Linked DNA regions of Collimonas fungivorans. The protein of the gene in region 1 interacts with the protein of each later gene in a pairwise test. Links are inferred from orthologs where the notes say so. Each region holds a gene or a part of one and is shown on either strand. Other genes may lie near its edges.

Evidence for each region.
Region 2: the proteins of CFter6_RS07650 (region 1) and CFter6_RS15900 interact in binary tests that used the Escherichia coli proteins (3 or more experiments, as listed by UniProt). The link is inferred for Collimonas fungivorans from one-to-one orthologs.
Region 3: the proteins of CFter6_RS07650 (region 1) and CFter6_RS23205 interact in binary tests that used the Escherichia coli proteins (3 or more experiments, as listed by UniProt). The link is inferred for Collimonas fungivorans from one-to-one orthologs.

What each region holds. Positions count from the first base shown.
Region 1 is NZ_CP013232.1:1,787,934-1,797,891, reverse strand. Bases 6,798-9,958 are described here. They hold CFter6_RS07650 ([protein-PII] uridylyltransferase), read left to right. Parts: upstream 6,798-7,182; coding sequence 7,183-9,735; downstream 9,736-9,958. Other genes in these bases: CFter6_RS07645 (pseudouridine synthase), read left to right, coding at 9,767-9,958; map (type I methionyl aminopeptidase), read left to right, coding at 6,798-7,155. Outside these bases: ispC (1-deoxy-D-xylulose-5-phosphate reductoisomerase), read right to left, coding at 1-868; CFter6_RS07685 (phosphatidate cytidylyltransferase), read right to left, coding at 874-1,698; uppS (polyprenyl diphosphate synthase), read right to left, coding at 1,698-2,465; frr (ribosome recycling factor), read right to left, coding at 2,548-3,108; tsf (translation elongation factor Ts), read right to left, coding at 4,222-5,103; rpsB (30S ribosomal protein S2), read right to left, coding at 5,259-6,011; more of map, read left to right, coding at 6,334-6,797.
Region 2 is NZ_CP013232.1:3,713,781-3,724,512, forward strand. Bases 4,924-7,749 are described here. They hold CFter6_RS15900 (P-II family nitrogen regulator), read right to left. Parts: upstream 6,593-7,749; coding sequence 6,254-6,592; downstream 4,924-6,253. Other genes in these bases: CFter6_RS15895 (SfnB family sulfur acquisition oxidoreductase), read right to left, coding at 4,924-5,804; CFter6_RS15905 (NAD(+) synthase), read right to left, coding at 6,777-7,749. In the rest of the region: CFter6_RS15875 (hypothetical protein), read right to left, coding at 1-312; CFter6_RS15880 (cation:proton antiporter), read left to right, coding at 485-1,966; CFter6_RS15885 (LLM class flavin-dependent oxidoreductase), read right to left, coding at 1,968-3,341; CFter6_RS15890 (SfnB family sulfur acquisition oxidoreductase), read right to left, coding at 3,344-4,555; more of CFter6_RS15895, read right to left, coding at 4,560-4,923; more of CFter6_RS15905, read right to left, coding at 7,750-8,840; CFter6_RS15910 (GNAT family N-acetyltransferase), read left to right, coding at 8,972-10,156; CFter6_RS15915 (MFS transporter), read right to left, coding at 10,173-10,732. UniProt on the Escherichia coli protein: P-II indirectly controls the transcription of the glutamine synthetase gene (glnA). P-II prevents NR-II-catalyzed conversion of NR-I to NR-I-phosphate, the transcriptional activator of GlnA. When P-II is uridylylated to P-II-UMP, these events are reversed.
Region 3 is NZ_CP013232.1:5,280,073-5,290,947, reverse strand. The notes cover bases 3,565-6,533. They hold CFter6_RS23205 (P-II family nitrogen regulator), read left to right. Parts: upstream 3,565-4,864; coding sequence 4,865-5,203; downstream 5,204-6,533. Other genes in these bases: CFter6_RS23200 (ammonium transporter), read left to right, coding at 5,217-6,533; CFter6_RS23210 (TorF family putative porin), read left to right, coding at 3,945-4,718. Also shown: CFter6_RS23230 (TetR/AcrR family transcriptional regulator), read left to right, coding at 190-777; CFter6_RS23225 (YifB family Mg chelatase-like AAA ATPase), read right to left, coding at 1,022-2,536; CFter6_RS23220 (accessory factor UbiK family protein), read right to left, coding at 2,670-2,912; CFter6_RS23215 (GNAT family N-acetyltransferase), read right to left, coding at 3,023-3,532; more of CFter6_RS23200, read left to right, coding at 6,534-6,764; CFter6_RS23195 (GNAT family N-acetyltransferase), read left to right, coding at 6,884-7,432; gshA (glutamate--cysteine ligase), read left to right, coding at 7,745-9,043; gshB (glutathione synthase), read left to right, coding at 9,076-10,014; CFter6_RS23180 (PTS sugar transporter subunit IIA), read left to right, coding at 10,127-10,531; CFter6_RS23175 (HPr family phosphocarrier protein), read left to right, coding at 10,587-10,856. UniProt on the Escherichia coli protein: Involved in the regulation of nitrogen metabolism. Regulates the activity of its targets by protein-protein interaction in response to the nitrogen status of the cell.

The DNA.
Region 1 (9,958 bases):
TGACGCCGGACGCGATCCGTTCCGGATAGGCCAGCGCATAGGCGATCGGCGTGCGCATGTCGGGATTGCCCAGCTGCGCCAGCACCGAACCGTCGATGTAAGACACCATGGAGTGGATCACGCTTTGCGGATGGATCACCACCTCGATCTGGCTGGCGGCGGCGCCGAACAGCCAGTGCGCCTCGATCACCTCCAGGCCCTTGTTCATCATGGTCGCGGAGTCGACCGAAATCTTGCGTCCCATGACCCAGTTCGGGTGGGCTACTGCCTCTTCCGGGGTAACCGACTCCAGCGTCTCTACCGCCCGGTGCAGGAACGGGCCGCCGGACGCGGTCAACAGGATTTTTTCTACGCCAAGCGCAGCCGGCTGGCGCTGATAGCCATGCGGCAGGCATTGGAAAACTGCATTGTGTTCGCTGTCGATCGGCAATAGCACGGCGCCGCTCTGCTTCACCGCATCGATGAACAGCTGGCCGGACATGACCAGCGCTTCCTTGTTCGCCAGCAGGATCTTCTTGCCGGCCCTGGCCGCGGCCAGGCTAGGCGCCAGCCCGGCAGCGCCGACGATGGCAGCCATCACCGTGTCGCAAGCCTCGGCGCTGGCCACCTGGCATAGCGCAGCATCGCCAAACAGCACTTCGATCGCGGGCGCTTTGTCTTGCAGCAAGGCGCTCAGCTGCTGCGCCGCCGCCGCGCTGCCGACCACGGCCAGCTGCGGCTTGAAGCGCAGGCATTGCTCCGCCAGCTGTTCGACCCGGCTGTGGGCGGTCAGGGCATAGACCGAATAACGTTCAGGATGGCGCGACAGCACATCCAGCGTCGACATGCCGATCGAACCGGTGGAGCCGAGAATAGTAATATTTTGCATACGACCTAAAACCAGAAACTCAATAAGGCAGCCAGCGGCAATACCGGGATCAGCGCATCGACCCGGTCCAGCACGCCGCCATGGCCAGGCAGCAGGTTGCTGCTGTCCTTGATGCCGGCGCGGCGCTTGAGCAGCGACTCGAACAGATCGCCGACCACGCTGGCGGCTACCAGCACCGTCGCCGCCACCAGCAATCCGGCCCAGCCCCAGCTTGCCAGCAGGCGTGCCGGGAAGGTCTCGGCCAGCGCCGGCGCCAGGCTAAAACCGAACATCATGGCCAGCACCAGGAACCAGCCGCCAAGCGCCCCTTCCCAGGACTTGCCGGGAGAAATCGATGGCGCAAGCTTATGGCGGCCGAATGCCTTGCCGGAAAAATAAGCCCCGATATCCGCCACCCAGACGATCACCAGGACCGACAGCAGATATAAAGGAGAGTGATGGAACAGCACCACGATCGCCAGGAAACAGCCGAAAATGGCAATCGCGTAGGTGCCGGCGACCATGCGGTTGGCGAAGCTGGCCAGCGGCGGCAAGCCAAAACCGAGCGCCGGCACGAACCGCAAACCCCAGATTGCCACGCACAGCATGAACAGCAGACGGATATCGGGACCGCTGCCGTAGTACATGATGGCGGCAAACAGGATCAGCGCCGCCAAGCCCCAGGCCAGGGCTGCTTTAGGAGCAGCGCCGAAGATCCTGGCGCTTTCCCAGATGGCGGCGGCAAAAAAAAGCGTCGAAACGACGGCGAATGCGGGGAAATAATTGAAATACAAGATCGGCAGCAGGACTGCCAATAACAGCAAGGCCGTGATGACACGCGTTCTCAGCATCAGGAAGCCTGTTCCAGCAATTGCGCGCTGGTGCGTCCGAAACGGCGCTCTCGCTGCTGATAGGAGGCAATCGCCTGGTCCAGCTCGCCGGCGCCGAAATCCGGCCAGTAGGTATCGGTGAAATAGAGTTCGCTGTAGGCCAGCTGCCACAGCAGGAAATTCGAAATGCGCTGCTCGCCGCCGGTGCGGATGAACAGGTCCGGCTCGGGCGCATAGGCCATCGCCAGGTGCTGCGCCAGCTCTTCCTCGGAAAACACCGAGGGATCCTGCCCTGAATCCGAGCCGCGCGCGGCCAGCATCTTCTGCACCGCCTGCATCACATCCCAGCGGCCGCCGTAGTTGGCGCAGACGGTCACGGTCAAGGTAGTGTTGCCGGCCGTCTTGCGCTCGGCGTTATCGATCATCTGTTGCAGCTTGGCGTCGAAACGGCTCAGGTCGCCGACCACTTTCAGGCGAATGCCGTTGGCGTGCATCTTGCTGACCTCGCGTTCCAGCGCCACCACGAACAAACGCATCAGCAAGGACACTTCGTCGGCCGGACGGCGCCAGTTTTCCGAGCTGAAGGCAAACAGCGTCAGGTATTCGACGCCGCGCGCAACGCAGGCTTCGACCACCGTCCGCACTGCTTCGACGCCCTTGCCATGGCCGGCGAAACGCGGCAAAAAACGCTTGGTCGCCCAGCGGCCGTTGCCGTCCATGATAATGGCAACGTGCCGCGGCACCGTCGGAATTGCTGGTAGCGTTTGCGTGGAACTTGTATGGGCCATAAGTAATGAAATAAACAACAGAGAAATACGAAAAGACCGGCAGATAAGCACTGTACCCCGGAGATACAGTACTTGCCCTGTTTTACACCGTCAGTATCTCTTTTTCTTTATCGATCACTTGCTTGTCGATTTCAGCCACGAACTTGTCGGTCAGCTTCTGGATCTCGTCCTGTGCGCGGCGTTCGTCGTCTTCCGAACATTCCTTGTCCTTGACCAGCTTCTTCAAGCCTTCGTTGGCGTCGCGGCGGATATTGCGGATTGCAATTTTCGCATCTTCCGCTTCGCCCTTGACCAGCTTCACCATTTCCTTGCGGCGCTCTTCCGTCAGCGGCGGCGTCGGCACCCGGATCATTTCGCCCTGGGTGGCAGGATTCAGGCCCAGGTCGGATTCGCGGATGGCCTTCTCGACCACCGCGACCATTTTCTTTTCGAACGGCTGCACGCCGATGGTGCGGGCATCGATCAGGGTCACGTTGGCAACCTGGCTCAGGTTGGTCGGGCTACCGTAGTATTCCACCATGATGTGGTCGAGAATGCCGGTGTGGGCGCGGCCGGTGCGTACCTTCGCCAGGTCGGCACGCAAAGTCTCAAGCGACTTTTGCATTCTTTGGTCGGTATTCTTTTTGACGTCAGCAATACTCATGCTGTTCTCCTCTTCGAAAGCGGGTGATTTTTTAAATTAAGTAATACTTATTGATGCCAGCGATTTGCGCCAGCAATTTGTGCAAACGATTTGCACAAATATTACAAATTGGGCAAATAATTTAAACGTGTACCAAAGTGCCTTCATCTTCACCCAGGATGACACGCTTCAGCGCGCCCGGCTTGATGATGGAAAACACCTTGATCGGCAGCTTCTGGTCGCGGCACAGGGCGAACGCGGTAGCATCCATGACTTGCAGGTGCTTGGTGATCGCTTCGTCGAAAGTGATGTGGGAATAGCGGGTTGCTGTCGGGTCCTTGTTCGGATCCGCGCTGTAGACGCCGTCAACCTTGGTCGCTTTCAGGACGATTTCGGCCCGATTTCCGAACCGCGCAGCGCAGCCGCGGTATCGGTGGTGAAAAACGGATTGCCGGTACCTGCTGCAAAAATGACAATCTTGTCTTCTTCCAGGTATTGCAGCGCCTTGGGCCGCACGTACGGTTCCACTACCTGTTCGATGCTGATGGCCGACATCACGCGCGCCGTGATGCCTACCTGGCGCATGGCGTCCGCCAGCGCCAGCGAGTTCATCACCGTGGCCAGCATCCCCATATAGTCAGCGGTAGCACGGTCCATGCCTTGGGCGCCTGGCGCCACGCCGCGGAAAATATTGCCGCCGCCGATCACGATCGCCAGTTCAACGCCCAACTTGGCCACTTCGGCAACATCAGCCACCATGCGCTCAATCGTTGCACGATTGATGCCGTAGGCGTCGTCGCCCATCAGGGCCTCACCGGAGAGTTTCAGGAGAACACGCTTATAAGCTGGTTTTGTCATGGTCTGGGCCCCTTATGGCTTTCCGATTGAAATATATATTGGTCGATGCCTTGTGTAGTGCTGAAGGACTGCAGCGCCATTGTCAGGCCAAACCGCAGCAAAATCCACTACCGGCGCTATTTAGCATGCACAGCGAGAATACGCGGCGCCGGTTCCTGCGGCTTTTCCCTACCCTTGGATACGAGGCAGCAATTCAGCAAGGCATCCCTTAGTCCTTGGCTTGGGAAGAAAATTCCTCAGAGCCAAAAAAACGGGCCTTTCGGCCCGTATTCTTGCTTACGCCTGCTTGGCCGCAGCAACTGTCGCTGCAACTTCTGCAGCAAAGTCATCCTGTTTCTTCTCGATGCCTTCGCCGACCACAAACATGGTGAACGATTTAACGCTGGTGTTGGCTGCCTTCAGCATCTGTTCAACGGTTTGCTTGTCGTTCTTGACGAAAGTCTGGTTCAGCAGGGAAACTTCCTTCAGGAATTTCTGCACCGAACCTTCGATCATCTTGGCAGCGATATCTGCAGGCTTGCCGGATTCGGCCGCCTTCAGGGTTGCTACCGAACGCTCTTTTTCGATCAGGTCGGCAGGTACTTGCTCGGACGACAGCGAAACAGGCTTCATAGCAGCGATGTGCATGGCCACGTCTTTACCGACTTGTTCGTCAGCGCCGTCGAATTCGACCATCACGCCGATGCGTGTGCCGTGCAGGTAGGAAACCAGCTTGGCGGCAGTGTCGAAACGCGTGAAACGGCGGATCGACATGTTTTCGCCGATACGGCCGATCAGGGCCGCGCGGGTCTCTTCAACGGTGCTGCCGTCGAGAGGCAGCGCCGACAGGGCAGCCACGTCAGCAGGATTTTTTTCCGCAACCAGCTTGGCGCAGGCATTCGCCAGGGCCAGGAAGTCGTCGTTCTTGGTGACGAAGTCGGTTTCGCAGTTGACTTCAACCAGGGCGCCGACGCCGCCGGCGATGTAAGCCGCGACCACGCCTTCGGCGGTCACGCGGGAAGCGGCCTTGGAAGCCTTGCCGCCCAGTTTCACGCGCAGGATTTCTTCTGCCTTGTCCATGTCGCCGCCGGCTTCGGTCAGCGCCTTCTTGCATTCCATCATTGGCGCATCAGTCTTTGCGCGCAGTTCGCCTACCAGTGCTGCTGTAATTGCTGCCATACTATTCTCCTAACAAGTGGCGCCGTGCCGGTGATCCACAGCTATCCAGCGCCATCATTCAAAATAAATTCGGGTAAAACAGGTGCAAGTGATACAAAAAAAGGGGCAACCACGCCCCCTTTTTTCTTCTGAGTATGAAACCTCAGATGCAGGGCTTAAGCCTGGTCGTTAACTTCGACGAATTCGTCGCCAGCTGCGCCCTTGATGGCTTCAACTACGTCGTTCACTGCATTGGCGCGGCCTTCCAGGATGGCATCGGCAACACCGCGAGCGTACAAAGCGATTGCCTTGGACGAGTCGTCGTTGCCAGGAATGACATAAGTCACGCCGTCTGGCGAGTGGTTGGTATCAACCACGCCGATTACCGGGATACCCAGCTTGGCGGCTTCAGTGATGGCGCCCTTGTGGTAGCCGACGTCGATCACGAAAATTGCGTCAGGAATGCCGCCCATGTCCTTGATGCCGCCGATAGCTTTTTGCAGCTTGATCAGCTCGCGCTGGAACATCAGGCCTTCTTTTTTGCTCAGCTTCTCGACCGAACCGTCTTCGATCGATGCTTCCATTTCCTTCAGGCGCTTGATCGATGTCTTGATGGTCTTGAAGTTGGTCAGCATGCCGCCCAGCCAACGCTGGTCAACGAAAGGCGAACCCGAACGCGCCGCTTCAGCAGCTACGATTTCGCGTGCTTGACGCTTGGTGCCGACAAACAGGATGTTGCCGCGGTTGGACGACAGTTGGCGGATGTACTTCATCGCCTCCTGGTACATGCCCAGGGTCTTTTCCAGGTTGACGATATGAATCTTGTTGCGGTGACCGAAGATGAACGGCGCCATCTTTGGGTTCCAGAAACGGGTTTGGTGACCGAAGTGGACACCGGCTTCCAGCATTTCACGCATTGTTACGGACATAATTTTCTCCAGGGTTTGGTCTGGAACCCACTCAGTCACCGCCTTTGTCGAGAGACAAACACAGCACCCTTTTCGAGTGAATTCGCGTTTTGACACATAAAATAAACTACACAAACATCGATATAGCCCAATAGCAATTCGAGCTAACCCAAGATTGTAACCCAAAACCCCAGGTTTCTTCAAGCGCTGCGAGGCATATCTTTAAGCGCATCCGGCTGGCCTCGTTTATAATCGCTCATTGACTCGATACTGACTGAATCCAGGCGTTTTTTGCGCCTTTTGCTAAAGAATTCACCGAATTTTCTCGATTTTTCCTAATCTTATGACCTCCATCTCCATTAAAACCGCTGAGGATATCGCCGGCATGCGCGTCGCTGGCAAGCTTGCCTCGGAGGTGCTCGACTACATCACGCCTTTTGTCAAAGCCGGCGTCACCACCGGCGAGCTGGACCGCCTGTGCCATGAATACATGACAAATGTACAAGATACCATCCCTGCCCCGCTGAATTACTGCCCGCCTGGCTATACGCCGTATCCGAAGGCCATCTGCACCTCGGTCAACGACGTCATCTGCCACGGCATTCCGGGCGACAAGGTGCTGAAAAGCGGCGACGTGGTGAATCTCGACATTACCGTCATCAAGAATGGCTACCATGGCGACACCAGCCGCATGTTTTATGTCGGCGAACCGTCGATCATGGCCAAGCGCCTGGGCGACATCACCTATGAGTGCATGTGGCTGGGCATCGCCAAGATCAAACCCGGCGCGCACCTGGGCGATATCGGCCATGTGATCCAGCAGCACGCCGAAAAAGCCGGCTACAGCGTAGTCCGCGAATTCTGCGGCCACGGCATCGGCAAGGTCTTCCACGAAGAGCCGCAGGTATTGCACTACGGCCGCCCCGGCACGCTGGAACGGCTGGAAGCCGGCATGATCTTCACGGTCGAGCCGATGATCAACGCCGGCCGCCGCGACATCCGCGAAATGGGCGACGGCTGGACCATCAAGACCAAGGATCGCAGCCTGTCCGCACAATGGGAACACACCGTGCTGGTCACCGAAACCGGCTACGAAGTGCTGACCGTATCCGAGGGTACGCCGCCTCCGCCTGCATTCATCCAACAAGCGGCCGCTGCCGCTTAGTTGAGCTGTATCTCGACCCGCGCCTACATGACGACCCTTGCCGCCACACTCAAACAACAGCTTAGAAGCGAGCGGCAAACCATCATCTCTGCCTTCCTGGCGGACGGTAAACCCGGCGAACTGCTGACGGCGCTGCGGCGCAGTGTCGACATCGCCCTGACGCAAGCCTGGAAAATGCTGGAACTGCCGTCCAGCGCAGCACTGGTGGCGGTCGGCGGTTACGGCCGCGGCGAGCTGTTCCCGCATTCCGACGTTGATGTCCTGATCCTGCTGGAAGCCAGTCCGGACGCCGAATTGAAATCCCGGCTGGAACAGCTGGTGCAGCTGTTCTGGGATATCGGCCTGGAAATCGGCCACAGCATCCGCACGGTTGACGAGTGCCTGAGCGAATCCGCCGCCGACATCACAGTCCAGACCAGCCTGCTGGAAGCGCGGCTGGTGAGCGGCAGCCATCCGCTGTTCGTGCAATTGCAGGAACGCTGCAATGGCGCCATGGACGCCTGCGCCTTTTTCCAGGGGAAAATCCTGGAAATGCGCCAGCGCCACGTCAAATACGAAGATACGCCGTACAGCCTGGAACCGAACTGCAAGGAGAGCCCGGGCGGCTTGCGCGACCTGCAAGTGATCCTGTGGGTGGCGAAGGCAGCCGGGCTCGGCGAATCCTGGCCCAAACTGGCCCAGCGCGGCCTGATCACGGCCGCCGAAGCGCGCCAGCTGTCGCGCCAGGAGCGCGCTTTCAAGGATATCCGGATCCGCCTGCACATCTACACTAACCGCCGCGAAGACCGGCTGGTATTCGATGTCCAGACGCCGATTGCCGAAGCGCTCGGCTTCCAGACCACGGAAACCCGGCGCGCCAGCGAATACCTGATGCAGCGTTATTACTGGGCCGCCAAGGCGGTGACCCAGCTCAACACCATCCTGCTGCAGAACATCGAAGTGCAACTGTTCCCGCAGCCGATGGTGCCGCAACGTATCAACGACCGCTTCAACCATCTGAACCGCCTGATCGATATCGCCCACGACGACCTGTTCAAGACCACGCCGTCAGCCATGCTGGAGCTGTTCCTGCTGCTGGCCCAGCACAGCGAACTGAAGGACATGACCGCACGCACCCGGCGCGCCTTGTGGCACGCCCGCGTCAAGATCGACAACAGCTTCCGCCGCGATCCGCATAACCGCTCGCTGTTCATCCAGATCATCCAGGCGCCGCAAGGCATCACCCACGCGCTGCGCGGCATGAACCAGACCAGCATCCTGGGCCGCTATCTGCCGAACTTCCGGCGCATCGTCGGCCAGATGCAGCACGACCTGTTCCATGTCTACACCGTTGACCAGCACATCCTGATGGTGGTGCGCAATGTGCGCCGCTTCACGATGAGCGAACATGCCCATGAATATCCGTTCTGCAGCCAGCTGATCGCCAATTTCCCGCGTTCCTGGCTGCTGTACGTCGCCGCCCTGTTCCACGACATCGCCAAGGGCCGCGGCGGCGACCACTCCAAGCTGGGCATGACCGACGCCCTGCACTTCTGCCAGCAGCACGGCTTGCCGGCGGCGGACACCGCGCTGGTGGTGTTCCTGGTTGAGCATCACCTGACCATGTCGCAAGTGGCGCAAAAACAGGACCTGTCGGATCCCGAAGTGATCCTCAATTTTGCCAATACGGTCAAGGACGAACGGCACCTGACCGCGCTCTACCTGCTGACCGTGGCCGACATACGCGGCACCAGTCCCAAGGTATGGAATGCCTGGAAAGGCAAGTTGCTGGAAGATCTGTACCGCATGACCTTGCGTGTGCTCGGCGGTGAAACGCCGTCGGCTGACCGCGAGCTGAAAAACCGCCAGGAAGAAGCGCTGAAAACCCTGCGCCTGTACGGCCTGGCGGAAGACGCCCACGAAACCCTGTGGCGCCAGCTCGACGTCGCCTATTTCCTGCGCCACGACTCGTCCGACATCGCCTGGCAAACCCGTTCCTTCTACAACCAGACTGATAGCCCGAGCCCGATCGTCAAATGCCGCCTGGCGCCGATCGGCGAAGGTCTGCAGGTGGCGGTCTACACCAAGGACCGGAACGATCTGTTCATCCGCATCTGCAGCTATTTCGACAGCAAGAATTTCAGCATCCTGGACGCCAAGATCCAGACTACCCGGCACGGCTACGCGCTCGACTCTTTCCTGATCAGCGCGCCGCTATTTGCCAAGCACTATCGCGACATCATCAACCTGATCGAGCATGAACTGACGCTGTTGCTGCAAACCGACAGTCCCCTGCCGGCGCCGTCCAAGGGACGACTGTCGCGCCTGTCGCGCACCTTCCCGGTAACACCGACGGTCGACCTGCGTCCCGACGAGCGCGGCCAGTACTACCTGCTGTCGATCACCGCCAACGACCGCACCGGCCTGCTGTTCTCCGTCGCCAGCGTGCTGGCCAAGCACAAGATCAATCTGCACACCGCCAAGATCATGACGCTCGGCGAACGGGTCGAAGACGTGTTCCTGGTCGACGGCAATGCGCTCAACCATGCACGCCTGCAGATCCAGCTGGAAACCGACCTGCTGGATGCGCTGCATATCTGATGTATTTTATCTTCCTTATTGTTTGCACCTCATGACCGAACCATTACGCCTTTCCAAACGCATGTCAGAACTCGGGCTATGCTCGCGCCGCGAAGCCGATGAGTGGATCGCCCGCGGCTGGGTCCGGGTCGACGGCGTCGTCGTATCGGAACTCGGCAGCAAAGTCCTGCCCGGCCAGCGCATCAGCGTCGAGCGCCAGGCCGCGGCCGAACAATCGAAACGC
Region 2 (10,732 bases), 1.9 Mb from region 1 along the record:
ATGCTCCAGCTGCGCCTTGTTCATCTTGGAACGTCCCTTCACGCCGCGCTGCCTGGCCTCGTTATAAAGTTGCGCGAAAGTGCGGCCGCCGGCGCCGCGGTGCGAGCGCAGGCCACCGCGCCGGCCGGCCGAGATATCTTTCAGCGACGAACTGCTGGCCTGTTCCGCCTCGCCATGCTGCGCCCTTTCCTTGTTGACGGTGCGGGCGGCGATTTCTTCCGCGAGCTGTTTGCGTTTGCCGTGCTTGACCAGGCTTTCCTTGATATGCGCGTACTGGCGTTCGCGCTTCTTGCTCCATGCATTTACCGGCATGACAATTCCTTTCAAAAAAACAAATTGAATGATTTGCCCCGGCGGCGATGGCGACACGCTGCCAGGATCCGATGCCCGATAAGTCAAGTTATAAAACGTATCGGGCCGCGGATCGGTGCGTTATTCAACATTGCATCGAATCTTTTCTGCAGTGATGGCAAAACAAAGGAGCTTGCTTCCCCTGCCCGCTTTGTTGGCCAGCGTACAGATCATGCCGCGCAGGTTCCCCATACTGGCAGCTCCGGCGTGGCTGCCGGCCTGCGCAGTCATTCAGAATCAACAACGTTTTGCCGTAGCGCGAGGAGGTATTGCCATCGATCAATCAATCATCTGGTACCTGATCGTCGGCGCCTTGCTGTTGTCCATGGGCTTGATGGCTTCCTTGCTGGATCGCCTGCCCATCAGCCCGGCCATGTTTTACCTGCCTGTCGGTTACATCCTCGGGCCTGCGGTGAGCGGCCTGATCAATGTCGCGCCGGCCCAGCACGCCGAATTGCTGACGACGCTAGCCAAGCTGGCGCTGTTGCTGTCGCTGTTTACTGTCGGCTTGAAACTGCGCCTGCCGTTTCGCGACCACATCTGGCACCTGCCGCTGCGGCTGGGTGTGCTGGCGATGCTGGTCACGATTCCCTTGGTGACGCTGGCCGGCCTGTTCATCTTCAATTTGCCGCTGGGCGCGGCAATCCTGCTGGGCGGCATCCTGGCGCCGACCGACCCGGTGCTGGCCTCCGACGTCCAGATCAAGCACGTCAGCGACCGCGACCGCATCCGCTACAGCCTGACCGGAGAAGGCGGCCTGAACGACGGCACCGCCTTTCCCTTCGTCATGCTTGGCTTGTCCCTGCTCGGCGTGCCCGCGGCTGCCGCTTACACCAACGATTACGCGCTGCTGCATATCGCCTGGGGCGTGGCCGCGGGACTGGTCGGCGGCTGGTTTCTCGGCTGGCTGCTGGGACGCCTGGTAGTCGGCTTGCGGCGGCAGTTCCGGCTGGCGCTGGGAATGGAGGAATTCCTTGGCATCGGCCTGATCGCGCTGGCCTATGGCGCAACTGAGTTAGTACATGGCATCGGCTTCCTGGCAGTGTTCGCCGCCGGCCTGGCGATGCGGCGCATCGAGTCGACCAATAGCGGCCAGCAAGGAGTGGATCCCGATCAGTCCCCGACCGTGGCGCATATCCCCCAGGCGAGCGATAAAGAAGAAGTGGCGACCCATCCGGCCAAGGCCTCTGCCTACATGACGGAAACGGTGCTCGGCTTTAACATGCAACTGGAGCAGTTTGCCGAATTCCTGATGGTGACCCTGACCGGCATCCTGCTGTCGCATATCGGCTTTTCCGCGGCTGGTGCGCTGCTTGCCTTGCTATTGTTTTTTGTGATCCGGCCGCTTTCGGTTGCACTGGCCCTGACAGGCGCCGACGTCACGCCTTTGCAGCGGCGCCTGATGGCGTGGTTTGGCATCAAGGGCATAGGCTCCCTGTATTACCTGGTGTTCGCGCTGCAATACCGCTGGACCGCGCCCGACGGCTACCGCTCTGCTGCGCTGGCGCCGCACATCAGCTCGATGGTGCTGACAGTGGTGGCGATGTCGATCGTCATGCACGGCATTTCGTCGACACCGCTGATGGACATGTACCAGCGCCGCCGCCGGCGCTGAATCAGGCCCGACCGGCCTGGCGGTAGCTTGCCGCAGGATGCCTGGCGGGCAAGGTGGGTTGGCCGGCCTCGAACAGTTTCTCGCGCAGCGTGCCGTCTTCATACTCCAGCTTGTAAGAACCGCGCGCCTGCAACTCGGGGATCACCAGGTTGACGAAATCTTCAAAACTCTCCGGCGCCACCGTGCGCGTCAGGTTGAAACCGTCGATATCCGTGTCCCTTACCCACGCCTCCAACTGGTCCGCCACCTGCTGCGGCGAACCGACGATGGTCACATAACGGCCGCCCAACGCCAGCTGGTCGAGCAGCTTGCGTACTGTCCAGCCGGCGTCCGCCGCCGTCACCGCCTTGGCGGAAGACTGGATCGCGTTGCTGCTGGCCGGCTTGATGGCTTCGTCGATGCCATAAGCCGAAAAATCAAAACCGGTGCCGCTGGCAAAATGCGCCAGGCCCGCCTCCGGGTTGGCATGGCGGCAGTATTCGGCATATTTCTCGCGCGCCTCGGCCGCGGTCGGCGCCACGATCACGGAGATGCCCATGAAGATTTTCAGGTCTTCCCGCCGGCGGCCCGCCAGCTGCGCCTGGTCGCGCAAATCGCTGACCAGCTTGCGCGCGGCTTCCGGCTTCTGGCTGGAGATGAATACGCATTCGGCATGGGCCGCCGCGAACTGCTGGCCGCGGTCGGAAGCGCCGGCCTGGTATAGCACCGGCGTACGCTGCGGCGACGGCTCGCTCAGGTGATAGCCGTCCACCTGGTAGTATTCTCCGCGATGACTGATGCGGTGCACCTTGGCAGGATCGGCATATACCCTGCGCTGGCGGTCGCGCAATACGGCGCCGTCTTCCCAGCTGCCTTCCCACAATTTGTACAGCACCTGCATGAATTCTTCGGCGCGCTCGTAACGCGCATCGTGTTCCGGCTGTTGGCTCAGGCCCATGGCGCGCGCTGCGCTGTCCAGGTAGCCAGTGACGATATTCCAGCCTATCCTGCCGCGCGTCAGGTGATCCAGGGTCGACATGCGGCGCGCGAACAGGTACGGCGCTTCGTAGGTCAGGTTGACGGTGACGCCGAAACCAAGATTCTTGGTCACCGCGGCCATCGCCGATACCAGCAGCAGCGGATCGTTGACCGGCAGCTGTATCGATTCGCGCAAGGTGAGGTCGGCCGAGCCTTGATAGACATCGTAGACGCCGACGATGTCGGCCAGGAACAGGCCGTCGAACTTGCCGCGCTCCAGCAGCCTGGCTTGTTCAGTCCAGTATTCGATGCTGGTGTAGTCGCTGGAGCGGTCGCGCGGGTGGGTCCACAGGCCATGGTTGATATGCCCTACGCAGTTCATGTTGAACGCATTAAGGCGGATTTGTTTCTTCGGCATGTTCAGATGGCGCCGTGGCGCGGCGGATTTTTATTGTTCAGGTAATAGTTGCCGACAGCATGATATTTCCAGCGCACCGGATCGTGCAGCGTGTGGGTGCGTGCGTTGCGCCAGTGACGGTCAAGGTTGTGCTCGGACAAGGTGGCCTGGGTGCCGGCCAGCTCGAACAGCTTGCTGCCGGCCGCCAGCGATATTTCAGTCGTCAGCACGCGCGCCTCGGCCACCGCGATTGAAGCGGCGGCAACGCTGTCAACGTCCGGCTCCGCTGCAGCACGGTCCACCGCTTCGCCGGCCAGTTCAAGCAACGCTTCGGCGCCGGCCAGGCGCACCGCCAGGTCACCAAATTCACGCACGGTCAACGGATCGTCTATCGCACGCTCGACCTTGCTGTCGATCCAGGCGCGTGAGCGGCTACGCACGAATACCGCCGCATCGTGCAGCGCAGCGCGGGCGATGCCGACATCGATTGCCGCATGCAGCAATTGCGCCACCGGCCCCAGCGACGTCGGACGCTCGAAAGCGCTCTGGAACGGCAGCACCTCGTCCGCCTCGACCCGCACATTGTCCAGCACCACCGAACCGCTGCCGGTAGTGCGCTGGCCGAAACCGGACCAATCGTCGATCACGTTGACGCCGGCCGCATCGCGTTTGACGATCGCCAGCTGCTGCACGCCATCGTCGCCGATCACCGACACCGGGATCCGATGCGCATACAGCGCGCCGGTCGCATAAAATTTGCGGCCGTTGATGCGGAAACCATCGCCCTCCTTGCTCAGGCGAGTGCGCCGTTCCTGCGAAGTGCGGGTGCCGAGTTCCGCCAGCGCATTGCCGAAACGTTCGCCGGCCAGGATCCGTTCGAAATAAAAACGCTTTTGCGTTTCACTGCCGTTGACGCGCAGGATCTCGACTGCATAAAAATGATTCTGCGGAATCTGCCCCAGCGAACCGTCGGCTGCGGCAATGGTGGCGATCACTTCAGCCAGCGTGGCAAACGAGACCCCGGCCCCGCCATAAGCGCGCGGCACGGAAATCCCCCACAGGCCCGAACGGGAAAACTGTTCCAGCTCATTCAGCGGCAGCTGCCGTTCGCGATCGCGCAGGCTGGCTTCCTTGCTGAACGAAGCTGCCAGCGCGCGTGCCGCGGCCAACGCCTGGATATCGTCGAGGATGCGCACCACCGGACCTTCGGCGGCCTTGATAGGGCTAGTAGTCATGATTTCAATTCCAGGAGTGGCGTGCCGGCGCAATGCCGTTCAATACATAGTTGCCGATGGCGTGCAGCTTCCAGCGCACCGGATCGTGCAAGGTATGGGTGCGCGCATTGCGCCAATGGCGGTCCAGGTTGTGTTCAGCCAGGGTCGCGGCGGAGCCGGCCAGTTCGAACAGTTTTTCGCTGGCGTGCAAGGCAATCTCGGTGGTCAGCACCTTGGCCTTGGCAACAGCAATCGAGGCGCGCGCCGAGGCTTCGGCGTCGATCGTCACCGCGGCGATCTGGTCGAGTACGCCGGCGGCTTTGGCCAGCAATGCATTGGCCGCATGCAGGCGGATCTTCAGGTCGCCGATATCGCGGATGATGTAAGGATCGTCGCTGGCGCGCTCCACCCCGCTGTCGGCCCAGGGACGAGACCGGGCGCGCACAAAACTGATGGCGTCGTCGACCGCGGCTTCGGCAATGCCGGCGTCGATCGCCGCCTGGATCAGCTGCGATACCGGGCCCTGGATGCTGGCCTGCTCGGCCAGCTTGTGCAGCGATATGACATTTTCCACCGCCACCGGCAAGTTATCCAGCAGCACCGTGCCGCTGGCGGTGGTGCGCTGGCCGAAGCCTGACCAGTCGTCGACGATGGTCAGGCCTTGGGTGCCGCGCTTGACGAACACCAGCACCACGCGCCCCTGCTCATCGAGCGCCTTGACCGGGACCCAATGCGCAAACAAGGCGCCGGTGGAATAGAATTTCTTGCCGTTCAGGCGATAGCCGCTGGGCGTTTCCAGCAAGCGCGCTTTCATCTCCAGGATGTTCTTGGTGCCGCGTTCCGGGCCGGCGTTGCCAATTCGCTGGCCGGCCAGCACATCAGCGTAGATGCGTGCCTTCTGCGCGGCGTCGGCGTTCTGGGCGACCACACCGAGGATGCCGAAATGGTTTTGCGGAATCTGTCCCAGCGCCGGATCGGCCGAGCACAGCACGCGGAATACTTCGGCCAGCGTGCGGTAAGAAACCTCGGCGCCGCCGAATGCGCGCGGCACGCTGATGCCGCCCAGGCCGCTGGCCGAGAATTTCTCGATCTCCGCCCACGGCAAGCGCCGTTCGCGGTCGCGCTCGCTGGCGCCGGTGCGGAATTCGGCGGCCAGCGCTTGGGCTATGTCCAATGCCTCTTGGTCACTGCCGATGCGGTGCGCGGGCACGACCCGGGGTAACAGGTCGGCCTGGTTTTCTTCAATTGCGATTGTCGCGGTAGACGACATGAATCACCTCTTCTGTGACGCGTGTAGTGCTTCGTAAATGGGGGAGCCACAGAAGTGCCGATTTTTTGTGCCAGGCTAGGCGCAAACCGGAGCGATAGTGGTGCTATCGCGAGGATTTGCAACGACGCATGGCGCAAAAAAGCGGTGCTTATGTGGTTTCATCATTTGCGAAGCACTACACTAGAGTGCAACTCGTGATTGCGCTCTGTTGCGGAAGAGGAAACGATAGCTTGTGGGCGCGATCTGCGTCCAATAAGAAAAACGCTGGAGAGTATGCGAAAAACGTTTTACCGGTTTTTCACGCGACGCAGTTCAGGTCAGATAGATACAACGAGGAATACAGCAAGGCAGGCCTGGAGCCGCGGTCAGTCATCCATTACATCGAAAGACCGCGGCCGAGATAGAGAATAGCAGGAGGGGAAGGCAGTAACGATCAGTGTACTAAAGAATCAGACTGCGTCCGGGCCGGTTTCGCCAGTGCGGATGCGGATCACCTGCTCGATATTGCGCACGAAGATCTTGCCGTCGCCGATCTTGCCGGTGCGCGCCGCCTTGATGATGGCGTCCACTGCGCGCTCGGTCAGCGCATCGTCGATCACCAGTTCAACCTTCACCTTGGGCAGGAAATCGACCACGTATTCGGCGCCGCGGTACAGCTCGGTATGGCCTTTCTGGCGGCCGAAGCCTTTTACTTCAGTCACGGTCAGGCCGGTGACGCCAACTTCGGCGAGGGCTTCGCGCACCTCGTCCAGCTTGAAGGGTTTGATAACGGCGGTAATTTGCTTCATGACAACTCCTTTAGGCATTAAAACATAAATCTTTGCAGCGAGCGCTATCCCGGCCGGGGCAGCACTCAATTGAAGCGCAAGCTAGAAGAGTATATGAAAAACCCGGTTTGTCTATACGCCCAAATCAATAAGTGTATTTAAAAGACAGTCCATCGGGCCTTCACCGTTCCCGGCAAACCTGCCGTCAGCCGGGAATATTGTTCAGGTCGTCCAGCCAGACGGTCGCTTCCGAATCGCTCGGCGCGCGCCAATCGCCGCGCGGCGACAGCGAACCGCCGCTGCCCACTTTAGGTGCATTCGGCACGCAGGAGCGCTTGAATTGGCTGGTCCGGAAAAAGCGGTCGAGGAAAATCGCCAGGTTGCGCTTGATCGCAGCCAGGTCGTACTGGTTGCGCACCACCTTGGCGTCGTTCGGCCAGTTGCCGGCAGTCTTGTCTTGCCAGGCCGAGAGCGCCAGGAACGCAACTTTCGACGGCGCGAAGCCATAACGCAGGATGTAATACAGGTTGAAATCCTGCAATTCATACGGCCCAATGACGTTTTCCGTGATCTGTTCCGGCTTGCCGCTGGCCTTGCCAGGCACCAGTTCCGGGCTGATTTCTGTATCCAGGACATTGAGCAGCACGTCCGAACCCTGGCCGCCGATGGCGCCGGTCTCGGCCACCCAACGCACCAGGTGGCTGATCAGGGTCTTCGGCACGCTGGCGTTGACGTTGTAATGCGACATGTGGTCGCCCACGCCATAGGTGCACCAGCCCAGCGCCAGTTCGCTCAGGTCGCCGGTGCCGATAACGATGGCGTTGTTGAAATTGGCCAGCCGGAACAGATGGTTGGTGCGTTCGCCAGCCTGGACGTTCTCGAAAGTGATGTCGAACTGGTCCTGCCCCGCGGCGTAAGGATGGCCCAGGTCTTTCAGCATTTGCAGGCAGCTCGGGCGAATGTCGATTTCCGCCGCAGTAGCACCGACCACCTGCATCAGTTGCCGCGCCTGCAGCAGGGTGCGGTCGCTGGTGGCGAAACCCGGCATGGTGTAGGCCAGGATATTCGCGCGCGGCAGGTTCAGGCGGTCCATCGCCTTGGCGCAGACCAGCAAGGCGTGGGTCGAATCGAGCCCGCCGGAAACGCCGATCACCACCTTGGATATCTTGCTGGCGGACAGACGCTGCACCAGCGCTTGCACCTGGATGTTGTAGACCTCGGTGCAGCGTTCGTCGCGGCGTTTCGGATCGGCCGGCACATAGGGAAAACGCTCGACGCTGCGCGCCAGCGGCAAGGCCTGGTCCAAAGGCAGCGCCAGCTCGAAGCGGATCACCTCGAACCTGGCGACTTCGCCGGCATGGCGCCGCACCGACTGGCCGAAAGTAGTCTGGCGCATGCGCTCACGCGACAAGCGTTCGAGGTCGACATCGGCAAAGATGGTGTGCGAATCGTCCAGGAAACGCTCGGACTCGGCCAGCAGTTCACCGTTCTCGTAAATCAGGCCCTGGCCGTCCCAGGCCAGATCGGTAGACGATTCACCCTTGCCGGCCGAGGTATACAGATACGCCGACAGGCAGCGCGCAGACTGCTGCGCGACCAGCTGGTGGCGATAGCCCGCCTTGCCCACCACCACGTTGGAAGCCGACAGGTTGACCAGCACACTGGCGCCGGCCAGCGCCGCGAACGACGACGGCGGAATCGGCACCCACACGTCTTCGCAAATCTCGACATGGAATTTCAGCAGCGGCAGGTTGCTGACCTCGAACAGCAGCCCGGTGCCAAATGGGATGCTGGGAATGCTGGCGCCGAACAATGCAACCTGGCTGGCCGCGGCGTTTTCAGCGGGGCTGAACTGGCGCATTTCGTAGAACTCGCCGTAGTTCGGCAGGTAGCTTTTCGGGACGATGCCCTGGATCCGGCCGCCGGCGACCACTACCGCGCAATTGAACAGCTGGTGGCCGACGCGCAGAGGCAGGCCGACGATCATGGCCAGCGACAGCGTGGCTGAAGCTTCCACCACCGTCGCCAAAGCCGCTTCGCAGGCATCCAGCAAAGCGCGCTGGTGGAACAGGTCGTCGCAGGTGTAGGCGGACAAACCCAGTTCCGGGAACGCCACCAGCACAGCGCCCTGCTGCTCGGCCTGCCGGGCCAGCGCGATGGTTTCGGCGGCGTTGAACGCCGGGTCGGCTATCCGGCACTTCGGGATGGCGACGGCGACGCGCGCGAAATCATGGGAGTAAAGGTTCAGAAATTTGTTGGTTGTCATCATTCTTCCTGCGCTCTGCTTGATTGGCCAATTATCGCATGCTAATGGCCTGCCCTTGGCAGCAGGCGGCAGAACCTCGGCGGCGGTGCTAAACTCAGCGCTTTCGCCACCCACATTCACAGCTCGCCAAGTCCTTGATTAACAAGACAACAACCAAGACCTCCACGCGCATTGTTTCATCCCTGAGCGAAGTCGGCCAGGCTGCATGGGACGGACTGCTGGCCCTGCAGGCCGACGCCAATCCTTTTCTCTCGTTCACCTTCCTGCACGCCTTGCACGAAAGCGGCAGCGCCTCGGAAAAATCCGGCTGGCAGCCGCAATACCTGACCCTGTGGGAAGAAAGCTGCGACCCGAGCTGCACCCCGCCGCAGCTGATCGCGGCCCTGCCCCTGTACGTCAAATTCCATTCCTATGGCGAATACGTGTTCGACTGGGCCTGGGCCGACGCCTACCAGCGCAACGGCCTGGAATACTATCCGAAACTGCTGTCGGCGATCCCGTTCACGCCGGTCACCGGCGGCCGCCTGCTGGCGCGCGACGACCAGGCGCGGGCGGCGCTGATCGAAGTGCTGCGATCATTGCGCAAAGATACGCAGACCTCGTCCACCCACATCCTTTACCCGCCTGTCGCACAAGCCGAAGCCCTGCAACAGGCCGGCTTCATGCTGCGCAGCGGCGTCCAGTTCCATTGGCTGAACCCGGGCTACCGCGATTTCACGGCGTTTCTCGATACGCTGGAACGCAAGAAGCGCAAGAATATCCTGGCCGAACGGCGCAAGGTGGCCGATGCCGGCGTGCGCCTGCGCCGGGTGCGCGGGACAGATGCGACCGAGGCCGACTGGATCTTCTTCCACCGCTGTTATGCGCAAACCTATGCCGAACACCATTCCACGCCTTACCTGAACCTGGATTTTTTCCTTCGGATAGGGAGCAGCATGCCGCAGAATATCCTGCTGATCGTCGCCGAGCGTGACGGCCGGCCGATTGCCTCGTCGCTGCTGATCCATACCGACCAGACCTTGTACGGCCGCTACTGGGGCGCGCTCGAATTCGTGCCTTGCCTGCATTTCGAAACCGCGTATTACCAGCCGCTGGAATTCTGCATCGAGCAAAAGATCGCCTGCTTTGAAGGAGGCGCCCAGGGCGAACACAAGATGGCGCGCGGTTTCCTGCCGCAAAAAACCTGGTCGGCGCACTGGCTGGCCCATCCCGCTTTCGCCGATGCGGTGGCGAATTTCCTGGAACGCGAAGCGGACGGCATCGACAGCTATATGGATGAGCTGAACGACCGCAATCCGTTTCGATCGGCGTCGTCCTAGCAAAACAGCCGGCAGTTTACCGCCGCCGTTTTTTTGTCAGGAACACCAACGCTGCCGCAACTACCGATGCCGCGGCCAGGCCATACAGCCCGCCCTGGATCGATCCGGTCTTTTGCTCCAGATAACCAAAGGTTGCCGGCGCAACGAAACCGCCTAGATTCCCCAATGAATTGATCAGTGCGATAACGCCAGCCGCGATCCGGGCGTCCAGGTAACCTTGGGGAATAGGCCAAAAAAGCGAAGAAGCCGCCTTGAATCCTATCGCTGCGAAGCAGATCGCCACAAACGCAAATACGGGCCCGCTCGTGGTTGACATGAACATCCCGCAGGCCGCGACAACCAGCGCTATCGCCACCCACATCTGCTGATGCTTGAAGCGTGCCGCCAGAGAGGCGAAAATGTACATTGCGACGATGGAGATCAGCCAGGGTATGGAGTTGAACAAGCCGATCTGAAAATCGCTGAAATGCCCCATCTTCTTGATGATGCTTGGAAGCCAGAACGTCGCTCCATAGATAGTCAGCTGGATCGCAAAATAGACAAAACAGAAAAGTGCGATGCGGCCATCTTTCAGCA
Region 3 (10,875 bases), 3.5 Mb from region 1 along the record:
CTAAAAATATAGATCGTTCTACTCACATGTTGTAATATTTCCTCGCATCAACATTGCAATCTTGACCATCGCTACAGCTGCTCAATGATAGGCTGCACCCGTTAACGTCAGAAAACCTCATTTGTCAAAATGTCATTCGGATAATTGATGTGGTGTGGAGACGTTGCTACTTTTCACTGGAGATGGCTCGTGGACAACATTAAAAGAGGGGCTGGCAAGCGCCAGCAAATTGTGGACAAGGCGACCGAGTTGTTTTCCGCGCATGGTTTTCATCCGGTCGGTGTGGATCGGATCATTGACGAATCCAACGTGGCGAGAATGACCATGTATCGCCATTTCGCCGGAAAAAACGACTTGATCGGGGAGGTCCTGGGGCAGCGCTTCACATTCATCGTCGACAGCATCTCTCAGCAGCTGGCGCCGATGGAAGACGCTGACGCCCGGATCAAAGGCATTTTTGACTGGTACGGAGCCTGGTTTCGCAGTCCTGAATTCGCGGGTTGCTTGTTCGAGCGGGCGCTTGCCGAATTCGGCACTGCCTATCCCGGGGTATCGGAAGTAGCAATCGGCTACAGGGTGAAATTGTTCGGATGGTTTGAAGAATTACTGTTGGAAATAGTGCCAGACAAGACCGCAAAACAGTTGGCCGGCGTGTTTGTGATGCTGCTCGACGGCGCCACGATCGACGCTCGCGCGTTCAATGATCCGTCGGCAGCGGAACGCGCCTGGGAGGCCGCGGAACTGCTGTTGAACCAGGCGAAGAACGCAGCGCGATGAATGCCGCGGGATGGTTTTGCAAATTGACTCTTGAGATCCCAAAAAAAGAAGAGGTCCCGGAAGTTAAATTTTCGTGCGGTGAGGAATTATCGCCAGCAAACGGTGGCGGGCGGATTGGGAACCGGCGGCCAGCTTTCTGTCCAGGGCGACGGCGATAGTGGAGCTCCGGCCAGGTAGAAAACAGCAAAGCGTTCATCCAGCCAGTAAATTGCATGGCGCCGCGTTATTTTGCGCAGGCATGAATTCATTTGTCCTGTAGCGCGCGCCGATACTGGATCGCTTCCGCCACATGGGGCGCGCCGATGATATCGGCCGCGGCCAGGTCGGCGATGGTGCGCGCCACTTTCAGCACCCGGTGATAGGCGCGCGCCGACCAGTGCAGATGCGCCATCGCGCCGCTCAACAGTTTTTCGCCGGCGCCGTCGGGCTTGCAGTAACAATCGATTTCGCTGGCCGACAAGCCGTTGTTTTGCTTACCTTGGCGCGTCAGCTGCACGGCATGCACCTGCGCCACCCTGGCCGCTATTGCGGCGGTGGACTCGCCGTCGGCCTGCCCGAGCAACTGTTCGTGAGGCACCGCGGCTACCTGGATCTGCATGTCGATGCGATCGAGCAAGGGCCCCGAGATCTTGTTTTGATAACGCAGGATCTGGTCGGGCGTGCAGCGGCATTGCTTGACCGCATGCCCAAGATAGCCGCAAGGGCAAGGATTCATCGCTGCGATCAGCTGGAATTGCGCGGGGAAATCGGCCTGACGCGCGGCCCGCGAGATCGTGATGTGGCCGGATTCCAGCGGTTCGCGCAATACTTCCAGCACCCGGCGGTCGAACTCCGGCAGTTCGTCGAGGAACAGCACGCCGCGATGCGCCAGGGAAATTTCACCGGGGCGCGGCGGGCTGCCGCCGCCAACCAGCGCCACGCCGGAAGCAGTGTGGTGCGGCGCCCGGTACGGCCTTACCTTCCAGCGTTCACCGGAAAAGCCGCTGGTGAGCGACTGTACTGCCGCCGATTCCAGCGCTTCGCGGTCGCTCATGGGCGGCAAAATCCCGGGGAAACGCGTCGCCAGCATGGATTTTCCGGTGCCTGGAGGGCCCACCAGCAACACGCTATGGCTGCCCGCCGCGGCAACTTCCAGCGCGCGCTTGGCTTGCATCTGTCCTTTGACATCGCAGAAATCGAGGTAGGGAGGGGGCCGCCGCCGCAGCTCTGCCGTATGGCGCAACAACCTGGTTTCTTGCTGCCGGGAAGAAAAATGGGCGCATACCTGCAACAGGGAATCCGCGGGAAAAATGCGGGCATCGCCAACCAGCGCCGCTTCGTCGGCATTGCCGCGCGGCAGGATGAAAGCATGGCGTTCACCGCAATCGGCGGTCATGGCGAAAGTCATTGCCAGTGCGCCGCGTATCGGCCTCAACTCGCCCGACAGCGACAGTTCTCCGGCAAATTCGTATTGATCGAGTTCATCCGACGGCATCTGCCCGGATGCCGCCAGGATGCCGAGCGCGATCGGCAAATCGAAGCGGCCCGATTCTTTCGGCAAATCGGCTGGCGCCAGGTTGACGGTGATGCGGCGTGAGGGAAATTCGAAACGGGCGTTTTGCAGTGCCGCGCGGACCCGGTCCTTGGATTCCTTGACCTCGGTTTCGGGCAGGCCGACGATGGTGAAAGACGGCAAGCCGTTGGCCAGGTGGACTTCAACCGTGACTGCGGGCGCTTGCATGCCTGCCAGCGCCCGGCTTTTTAGCACCGCCAGCGTCACTGGCGCGGTTAGGGAGCCTCGGAAAACCTGCTGCGCGACGCAATCTCAGCACTGCGATGCTCACCGTACTTTCGTACGGCTGCGCTTCTCCTGCTGACCTTGCGCCGCTCGCGACGGTTTTTCGAGCTCCCTGTCATGGGCGTTTCAGTTGCGCCTCAAGCTCGGTAACGCGAGCTTCAAGCGCTTCGAGTTTGGCGCGGGTGCTTGCCAGTACCTGGGCTTGCACGTCGAATTCTTCACGTGTGACCAGGTCCAGCTTGGAGAAACCCTGGCCCAGCATGGCCTTGACGTTTTTCTCGATATCCTTGGCAGGAGAGTTTTCGATGGCCTGGTTGATCTTGGCTTGGATGTCGTCAAAAAAGTTGGGTTTGTTCATGATCGGCCCTTCGAGGTAAATAAGAAAAATGATAACCGATACAGGCAGACCCGACATCGGAATTCTGATCCGGAAGGGCGGTTTAAGTCATTACTGCCTTGCTTCTCTCATCAAGTGATTTGCTTTCGATACTGTACGAAACCGGAACGTTGCGCGATGCGGTCGTACAGCTGCATGGCGGTGCTGTTGGTTTCGTGCGTCAGCCAGTGCACGCGAGTGCCGCCGGCGGCCTTGGCTTGCGCATAAACATGTTCGATCAGCAAGCGGCCGACGCCGGCGCCGCGCTGTTGCGGCGCGACGTACAGGTCTTGCAGGTAGCAGGAATCTTCCACCGTCCAGCAGGAGCGGTGGAAAATCCAGTGGACCAGGCCGACCGCTTTGCCATCTGCCATCGCCAGCGCGCCGAACGCAGGTTCCTTGGGATCGAGCAGGCGCTGCCAGGTCACCAGGCGCGTAGCTTGCGGGATATCGACTTCATAAAAATCCTGGTAACCCTGCCATTGCAGCTGCCAGGCGGGGAAATCCTGCTCGCTGAGCGGCTTGATCTGAATTGACGAGCGTGGTGCAGATGCCAAGATAACCTCCTGTGGAACGGCGTGGCGATGGACGCAAAGCAGCATCTATCGTAGCGCCACAAGCTGGTGTTACGAAAGGTCCAAGATTGGCTATATTCATAGGTCCACTGCGAAGTAGGCAAAGCGGCTATCCGGCATGCGCTTATTGTCCTTGCAACAATCCCGATCCTGATTTGTAGCCGACTACAGGCTGTCATGTAGTTTTCTATTCCATGTTGGCGCACCAAAATGAGGCTTCTTTAAACTGGAGCCCCATGATGGTGCATTTCGCTGCCGATATTTTTGTGCAAGCACATCCCTTGATTAACAATCAGCAAAAGCAGTGGATAAAACGCCCCACAAGGGGCGCTAGCCATCGAAAAACGGCAGTCGGCGCGGTTGGCATGGGTTCTGCTATGGAAAGTCCGAGGAGTACTGATTTAGCGGTTTTTCATTCAACATACCAACAGGGACATCCATGAAAAAGCTGATTTTAGCCGCAGCAATAGCAGCAAGTTTCTCCGCAGGTCTCGCTCATGCCGAAGACGCCAAGCCGGATAACGAGATCAGTTATAACATTGGCGCGGTCAACGACTATCGCTTCCGCGGCATCTCGCAAACGCGTTTGGACCCGGCGATACAGGGTGGCGCGGACTACACCAATAACCCGACCGGGCTGTATGCGGGGACCTGGCTGTCCAACATCAAGTGGATCAAGGATGCGGTCGACACCGCCAACACCGGCACCGGCGGCAAGGGTTCGATTGAATGGGATATCTACGCCGGCAAGCGCGGCGAGCTGCCGGGCGGTTTCACGTATGACGTGGGCGGCCTGTATTACTACTACCCGACCAACAACTATAGCCAGATCGGCCGCAACGCCAATACCTTCGAACTGTACGGACAACTCGGCTACGGTCCGGCTTATTTCAAGTACTCGCATGCGCTGACTAACCTGTTCGGCACCGTCGACAGCAAAGGCAGCGCTTATTACGATGCCGGCGCCAATATCGATGTCGGCGCGGGCGTCACGCTGGGGCTGCATGTGGGCCACCAGACAGTGGAGCACGCCAGCTTCTACAGCTACACCGACTGGAAAATCGGCGCCACCAAGACTTTCGAGCAGCTGGCGGGCGTGACTTTGGGGCTGGCTTATGTCGGCACCAACGCCAAGGACAACGCCTATGTCAGCCCGAGCGGCAAGAACCTGGGCCGCGACGGGGTGGTGTTTTCGGTAGCGAAGACTTTCTGACGTATTGCGGGACAGAGTTTAAGAGGCGCCGCATGGCGACGAATTACTCTGTCCCCAACTGACTAGGACGTGAGCATAAAGCAAAGCCGGATTACGCAAAACCTAAGCGAGCTGAATCCCTAAATACGATAAAACACGAGGCCGACATGAAACTGATTACAGCAATCATCAAACCATTCAAGCTCGACGAGGTGCGTGAAGCGCTTTCGGCGATTGGCGTACAAGGCATTACCGTGACCGAGGTCAAGGGTTTCGGCCGCCAGAAAGGGCATACTGAGCTATACCGCGGCGCCGAGTACGTGGTCGATTTTTTGCCGAAGACAAAAATCGAAGCAGCGGTGGACGACAGCATCCTGGAGCAGGCGGTAGAAGCGATTGAAAACGCGGCCCGCACCGGCAAGATCGGCGACGGCAAGATTTTTGTATTTGATCTGCAGGAAGTTATTCGTATTCGTACCGGTGAAACCGGCAAAGATGCAATCTAAGGGGATAAAAAATATGAACATCAAAAGTACGTTCGCTACGATTTTGGCGGCTTGCACGCTGATCGCGGCTACTTCCATGTTGCCGGCATCGGCTGCCGACGAGCCATCAGCAAGTGCTAGCGCAAGCGTAGCAGCAGCTAGCGCAGACGCTCCAGCTGCTGCGCCTGCAGCAGTTACCGCGGCGCCGGCTGCTTCAGCGCCTGCCGCAGCTGCACCGGCTGCCAGCGCTCCTGCCGCCGCTGCCGCGCCAGTACCGAACAAGGGCGATACCGCCTGGTTGCTGGTATGTACAGCATTCGTGATCCTGATGACATTGCCGGGCCTGGGCCTGTTCTACGGCGGCCTGGTGCGCAGCAAGAACATGCTGTCGGTGCTGATGCAGTGTTTCACTGTGTTCTCGCTGATCATCGTGCTGTGGATACTCTACGGCTACAGCATCGCGTTCACCGAAGGCAATGCGTTCTTCGGCGGTTTCAGCCGCCTGTTCTTGCATGGCATGACGCCGGATTCCGTTGCCGCCACGTTCAGCAAAGGCGTTGTGGTGCCTGAGTTTGCCTACGTGGTGTTCCAGGGTGCGTTTGCCGCAATTACCTGTGCCCTGATCATCGGTGCTTTTGCCGAGCGTGCCAAGTTCTCGGCGATCCTGGTGTTCACTGTCCTCTGGTTCACCTTCGCCTATCTGCCGATGGCGCATATGGTCTGGTTCTGGCCTGGTCCGGATGGTTTCACCGACGCTGCCGCTGCAGAAAAACTGACCGCAACCGGCGGCTGGCTGTTCCAGAAGGGCGCGCTTGATTTCGCCGGCGGCACCGTGGTGCATATCAATGCCGCTATCGCCGGCCTGGTCGGTTCGTACGTGATAGGCAAGCGCGTCGGTTTCGGCAAGGAAGCGTTCAAGCCGCACAGCCTGACCCTGACCATGGTCGGCGCCTCGCTGCTGTGGTTCGGCTGGTTCGGTTTCAACGCTGGCTCCGCGCTGGAAGCCAACGGCAGCGCTGCACTGGCTTTCATCAATACCTTGCTGGCGACTGCCGCTGCGGTATTGAGCTGGAGCGCCGGTGAATGGATCGGCAAGGGCAAGCCTTCGATGCTGGGCGGCGCTTCGGGTGCTGTTGCGGGCCTGGTGGCAATTACGCCAGCCGCCGGTTTTGTCGGCCCGATGGGCGCGCTGATCATGGGCTTGCTGGCAGGCTTCGTCTGCCTGTGGGGCGTCACCGGCCTGAAACGCTTGCTGGGTGCGGACGATGCGCTGGACGTGTTTGGCGTGCATGGCGTCGGCGGTATCCTGGGTGCGTTGCTGACTGGCGTGTTTGCGGCGCCTAGCCTGGGCGGCACCGGCATCTATGATTACGTCGCCAATGCCGTGACACCGGACTATTCGATCCCTGGCCAGCTGTGGATCCAGTTTGAAGGCGTGCTGACAACCCTGGTCTGGTCGGGTGTGGTTTCGCTGATCGCATTCAAGCTGGTCGACATCGTCATGGGCTTGCGCGTGACCGAAGAAGAAGAACGCGAAGGCCTGGACATCTCCAGCCATGGCGAATCTGCTTATCACGACTAAGTCTTGCCTGAGCCTGCCGGATAGCTGCTGTACTGGCTATCCGGCGCGCCGTTCGATGTAATCCCAGGCATGCCCTGGGATTTTGTTTTTTTGCCGCATATGCTTCAGGAGATTCCAGCTTGGATCCGACCATCACCCCGCAACGCCTGACCGCATGCACGGTTGAAGACGTCAAGGCGAACCAGTTCGATCAGGTGGTGGGCCCGCTCACCGATATCCTGATGGCTTGTGTGGAGCAGGGCGCCAGCATCGGATTCCTGGAAACGCCGAATGCCGAAGATGCCTTTTCATTCTGGTACGGCGTCAGCGGTTCGCTGGTGAGCGGTGGCCGGCGCTTGCTGGTGGCGCGGTTTGCCGGCCAGATCGTCGGCACCGTACAGCTGGTGCTGGCGGCGCCGGCCAATGGCCGTCACCGGGCCGAGATTTCCAAGCTGCTGGTGCATCCCGATGTGCGGCGCAAGGGTGTCGCGCGCGTGCTGATGCAGCAGACGGAAGCGATTGCGCGCGCTGATGGCCGCTCCCTGCTGTTCCTGGAAACGCGCACCGGCGATGCGGCGGAATCCTTGTACAGCGCCCTGGGGTTTGAACTGGCGGGCATTGTTCCCGCTTATGCCCGTTCGACTACGGGCAAGCTGAGCGACAGCAGCTTCATGTACAAACGGATCTGATTCTTGCGGGAGCAGGCTGCCCCGGCCGGATTCGATGATAATATGATATCTTTTGAAAGCGCCCGACGGCGCTTTTTTTGTTTTTCCGGGACTTTAAAAATCCGCGACCGGCCCGATGTAAACTTGGCTCATGGACGCGCTTGCCGGACCGTCGCCGTGGATGACATCCCAGCGGCTTCTCAACAGTTGAGCGGCGAAATAATGCGTTTCCCGTTAGAATCTGCGTCTCTTGCCTGTCATGGGAGTCCTGAAAGACATTCCTGCCACAGGCACGCGCAAGTTTGCTGCATAGTTCCCAAAAGAAAGTTTTATATGGTTCCCCACCTTGTCACCGCCCTGAACGGCCCTTTGCTCGATCTGGAAAAGAAAATCCTCGCGGCCACGCCGGCTATCGAGCGCTGGTTCCGGATGGAATGGCAAGAGCACACGCCGCCGTTCTATTGTTCGGTCGACCTGCGCAATTCCGGCTACAAGCTGGCCCCGGTGGACACCAACCTGTTTCCGGGCGGATTCAGCAATCTGTCGCCCGAGATGCTGCCGCTGGCGATACAGGCGGCCATGGCGGCCATCGAAAAATATTGTCCGGACGCCAAAAACCTGCTGCTGCTGCCGGAGCTGAACACACGCAATACTTTCTATTTGCAGAACGTAGCGCGCCTGATGCAGATTTTCCGCCAGACCGGTTTGCATGTACGGCTGGGTACGCTTGATGAAAGCGTGAAAGAATTGCAAACGATCGAATTGCCTGACGGCAGCACCATCACGCTGGAGCCGCTGGAGCGCTCCGCCAATGGTCGCCGCCTGGGCCTGAAGAATTTCGACCCCTGCACCATCTTGCTGAATAACGATCTGTCTTCCGGCACGCCGTCGATACTGGAGCACCTGAACGAGCAGAATGTATTGCCGCCGCTGCACGCCGGCTGGACCGTGCGCCGCAAGAGCAACCATTTCACGGCTTACGATGAGGTGGTCAAGAAATTCTCGAAGCTGGTGGATGTCGATCCGTGGATGCTGAATCCGTTTTTCGCCAAGGTCGACCAGGTCGATTTCCTGGCGGTGGACGGCGATGACAAGCTGGCCGCCAGCGTCAGTTCGCTGTTGGCCAAGATACGCAAGAAATACAAGGAATACGGGATTACTGAAAAACCGTTCGTGATCGTCAAGGCCGACGCCGGCACCGACGACATGGGCGTGATGAGCGTGACCGACGTCAGCCAGATCAAGGACCTGAGCCGCAAGCAGCGCGAGAAACTGTCGCTGGGCAAAGCCGGCGGCGAAATCCATGACCTGATCATCCAGGAAGGCGTACATACTTTCGAACACATCAACGACGCGGTGGCGGAACCGGTGGTGTACATGATCGACCGCTATGTGGTCGGCGGTTTCTACCGGGTGCATGCCGAGCGCGGCATCAACGAAAACCTGAACGCGCCAGGCGCCCATTTTGTGCCGCTCGCATTCGCCCAGCAGCATGCGCTGCCGGACATGCTGGCCAAGCCGGGCACCACTGCGCCGAACCGCTTCTATATGTATGGGGTGGTCGCACGCCTCGGTTTACTGGCTGCTTCGCTGGAAATGGAAAAAACCGATCCGAACCCGGAAGAATATTAATACGCTGTCCTGACAACCATAGGGCCTGAAAAATGAAAATTGCTTTCCTTGCCGATCCGCTCGATACCTTCAAGACGTATAAGGATTCGACTTACGCCATGATGGTCGAAGCCGTCAAGCGCGGCCATACCATCTATGCGTTCGAGCAAAAGGACATGGCGCTGGAAAGCGGGATTGTCACGGCCAATGTCGTCCGCGTGAATTTAACCGGGGACGATAAGGATTGGTATAAGGCCAGTGCACCCTCCGCCATGTTCCTGTCCGAGTTCGATGCGATCCTGCTGCGCAAGGACCCGCCTTTCGACATGGAATACATCTACACCACGTATCTGCTGGAATTGGCGGAAACACAAGGTGCGCGGGTATTCAACAAACCGCAGGCGATCCGCGACCACAATGAAAAGCTGGCGATTGCCCAATTCTCCAAATACACCTCGCCGACCCTGGTCACGCGCGATGCGGCCCGCTTGCGCGCCTTCCACGCGGAGCACCAGGACGTGATCCTGAAGCCGCTCGACGGCATGGGCGGCACCGGCATTTTCCGGGTGCGGCAAGACGGCCTGAACCTGGGCTCGATCATCGAAACCCTGACCGACAACGGCCATCGCACCATCATGATCCAACGTTTCATCCCGGAAATAGTCGCCGGCGACAAGCGCGTTCTGGTAATTGGCGGTAAAGTCGTGCCCTATTCGCTGGCGCGGATCCCCCAGGGCAGCGAAGTGCGCGGCAACCTGGCGGCCGGCGGCATCGGCGTCGCCCAGCCGCTGACGGCGCGCGACCGCGAAATCGGCGAAGCACTTGGACCGGTGTTATCACAGCGCGGCCTGTTACTGGTAGGATTAGACGTGATTGGCGATTATCTGACCGAAGTCAACGTCACCAGCCCGACTTGCTTTCAGGAAATCAAGCAGCAGGCCGGTTTTGATGTTGCCGAGATGTTCATCGATGCGCTGGAAGCGGCGCTGTAACTTATTTTGTTGTCCTGGTCACTGGCAGCCGAAGCTGCAGACCAGGACGGTCGTTGCTGTAAAACCGTTGTAAACCGGGACGAATCCGCAAGCCGGATTTGAAATTGAAACTATGATTGGCATTCTCCTTTTAACCCACGCCCCTCTGGGCCAGGCATTCATCGCAGCTGCCTCTCACGTGTTTCGCCAGATGCCGGAGCGGCTGGAAGCAATCGATGTGGTGGCCGACCAGAATCCCGTCGAAGTGCAGAAACTGGCCAAGCAGGCCGCGGCGCGCCTGGACGATGGTTCGGGGGTGCTGGTGATTACCGACGTCATGGGCGGTACGCCATCCAATTGCACACTGCCGTTTTGCACCGGCAACCAGACCCAGGTGATTGCCGGCATCAGCCTGCCGATGCTGCTGCGCGCCCTGACCTATCGCAACGATACGCTCGACGTGGTGACAGAAATGGCGCTGGCGGGCGGCCAGGGCGGGGCGGTCAGGGTCGATAACCGGGTGCGCGTGGCGCATTAAATGATTGTCTGCCGGGCGGGGTCTTTCAATAAATCCAATATTAGATAAAAGACAAATGATTCAACAAGAAATCGAAATCATCAATAAACTCGGCTTGCACGCTCGCGCGTCGGCCAAATTTACGCAACTGGCAAGCAAATTCAAAAGTGAAGTCTGGATGATCCGCAACAACCGTCGCGTCAACGCCAAGTCGATCATGGGCGTGATGATGCTGGCGGCCGGCAAGGGCAGCAAGATAACGCTGGAAGCCGAAGGGGAAGATGAGAAGACCTGCTTTGATGCCTTATATCAGTTGATTCAAGACAAGTTCGGCGAAGGGGAATGATCCTGATTTGTGTCCGTAC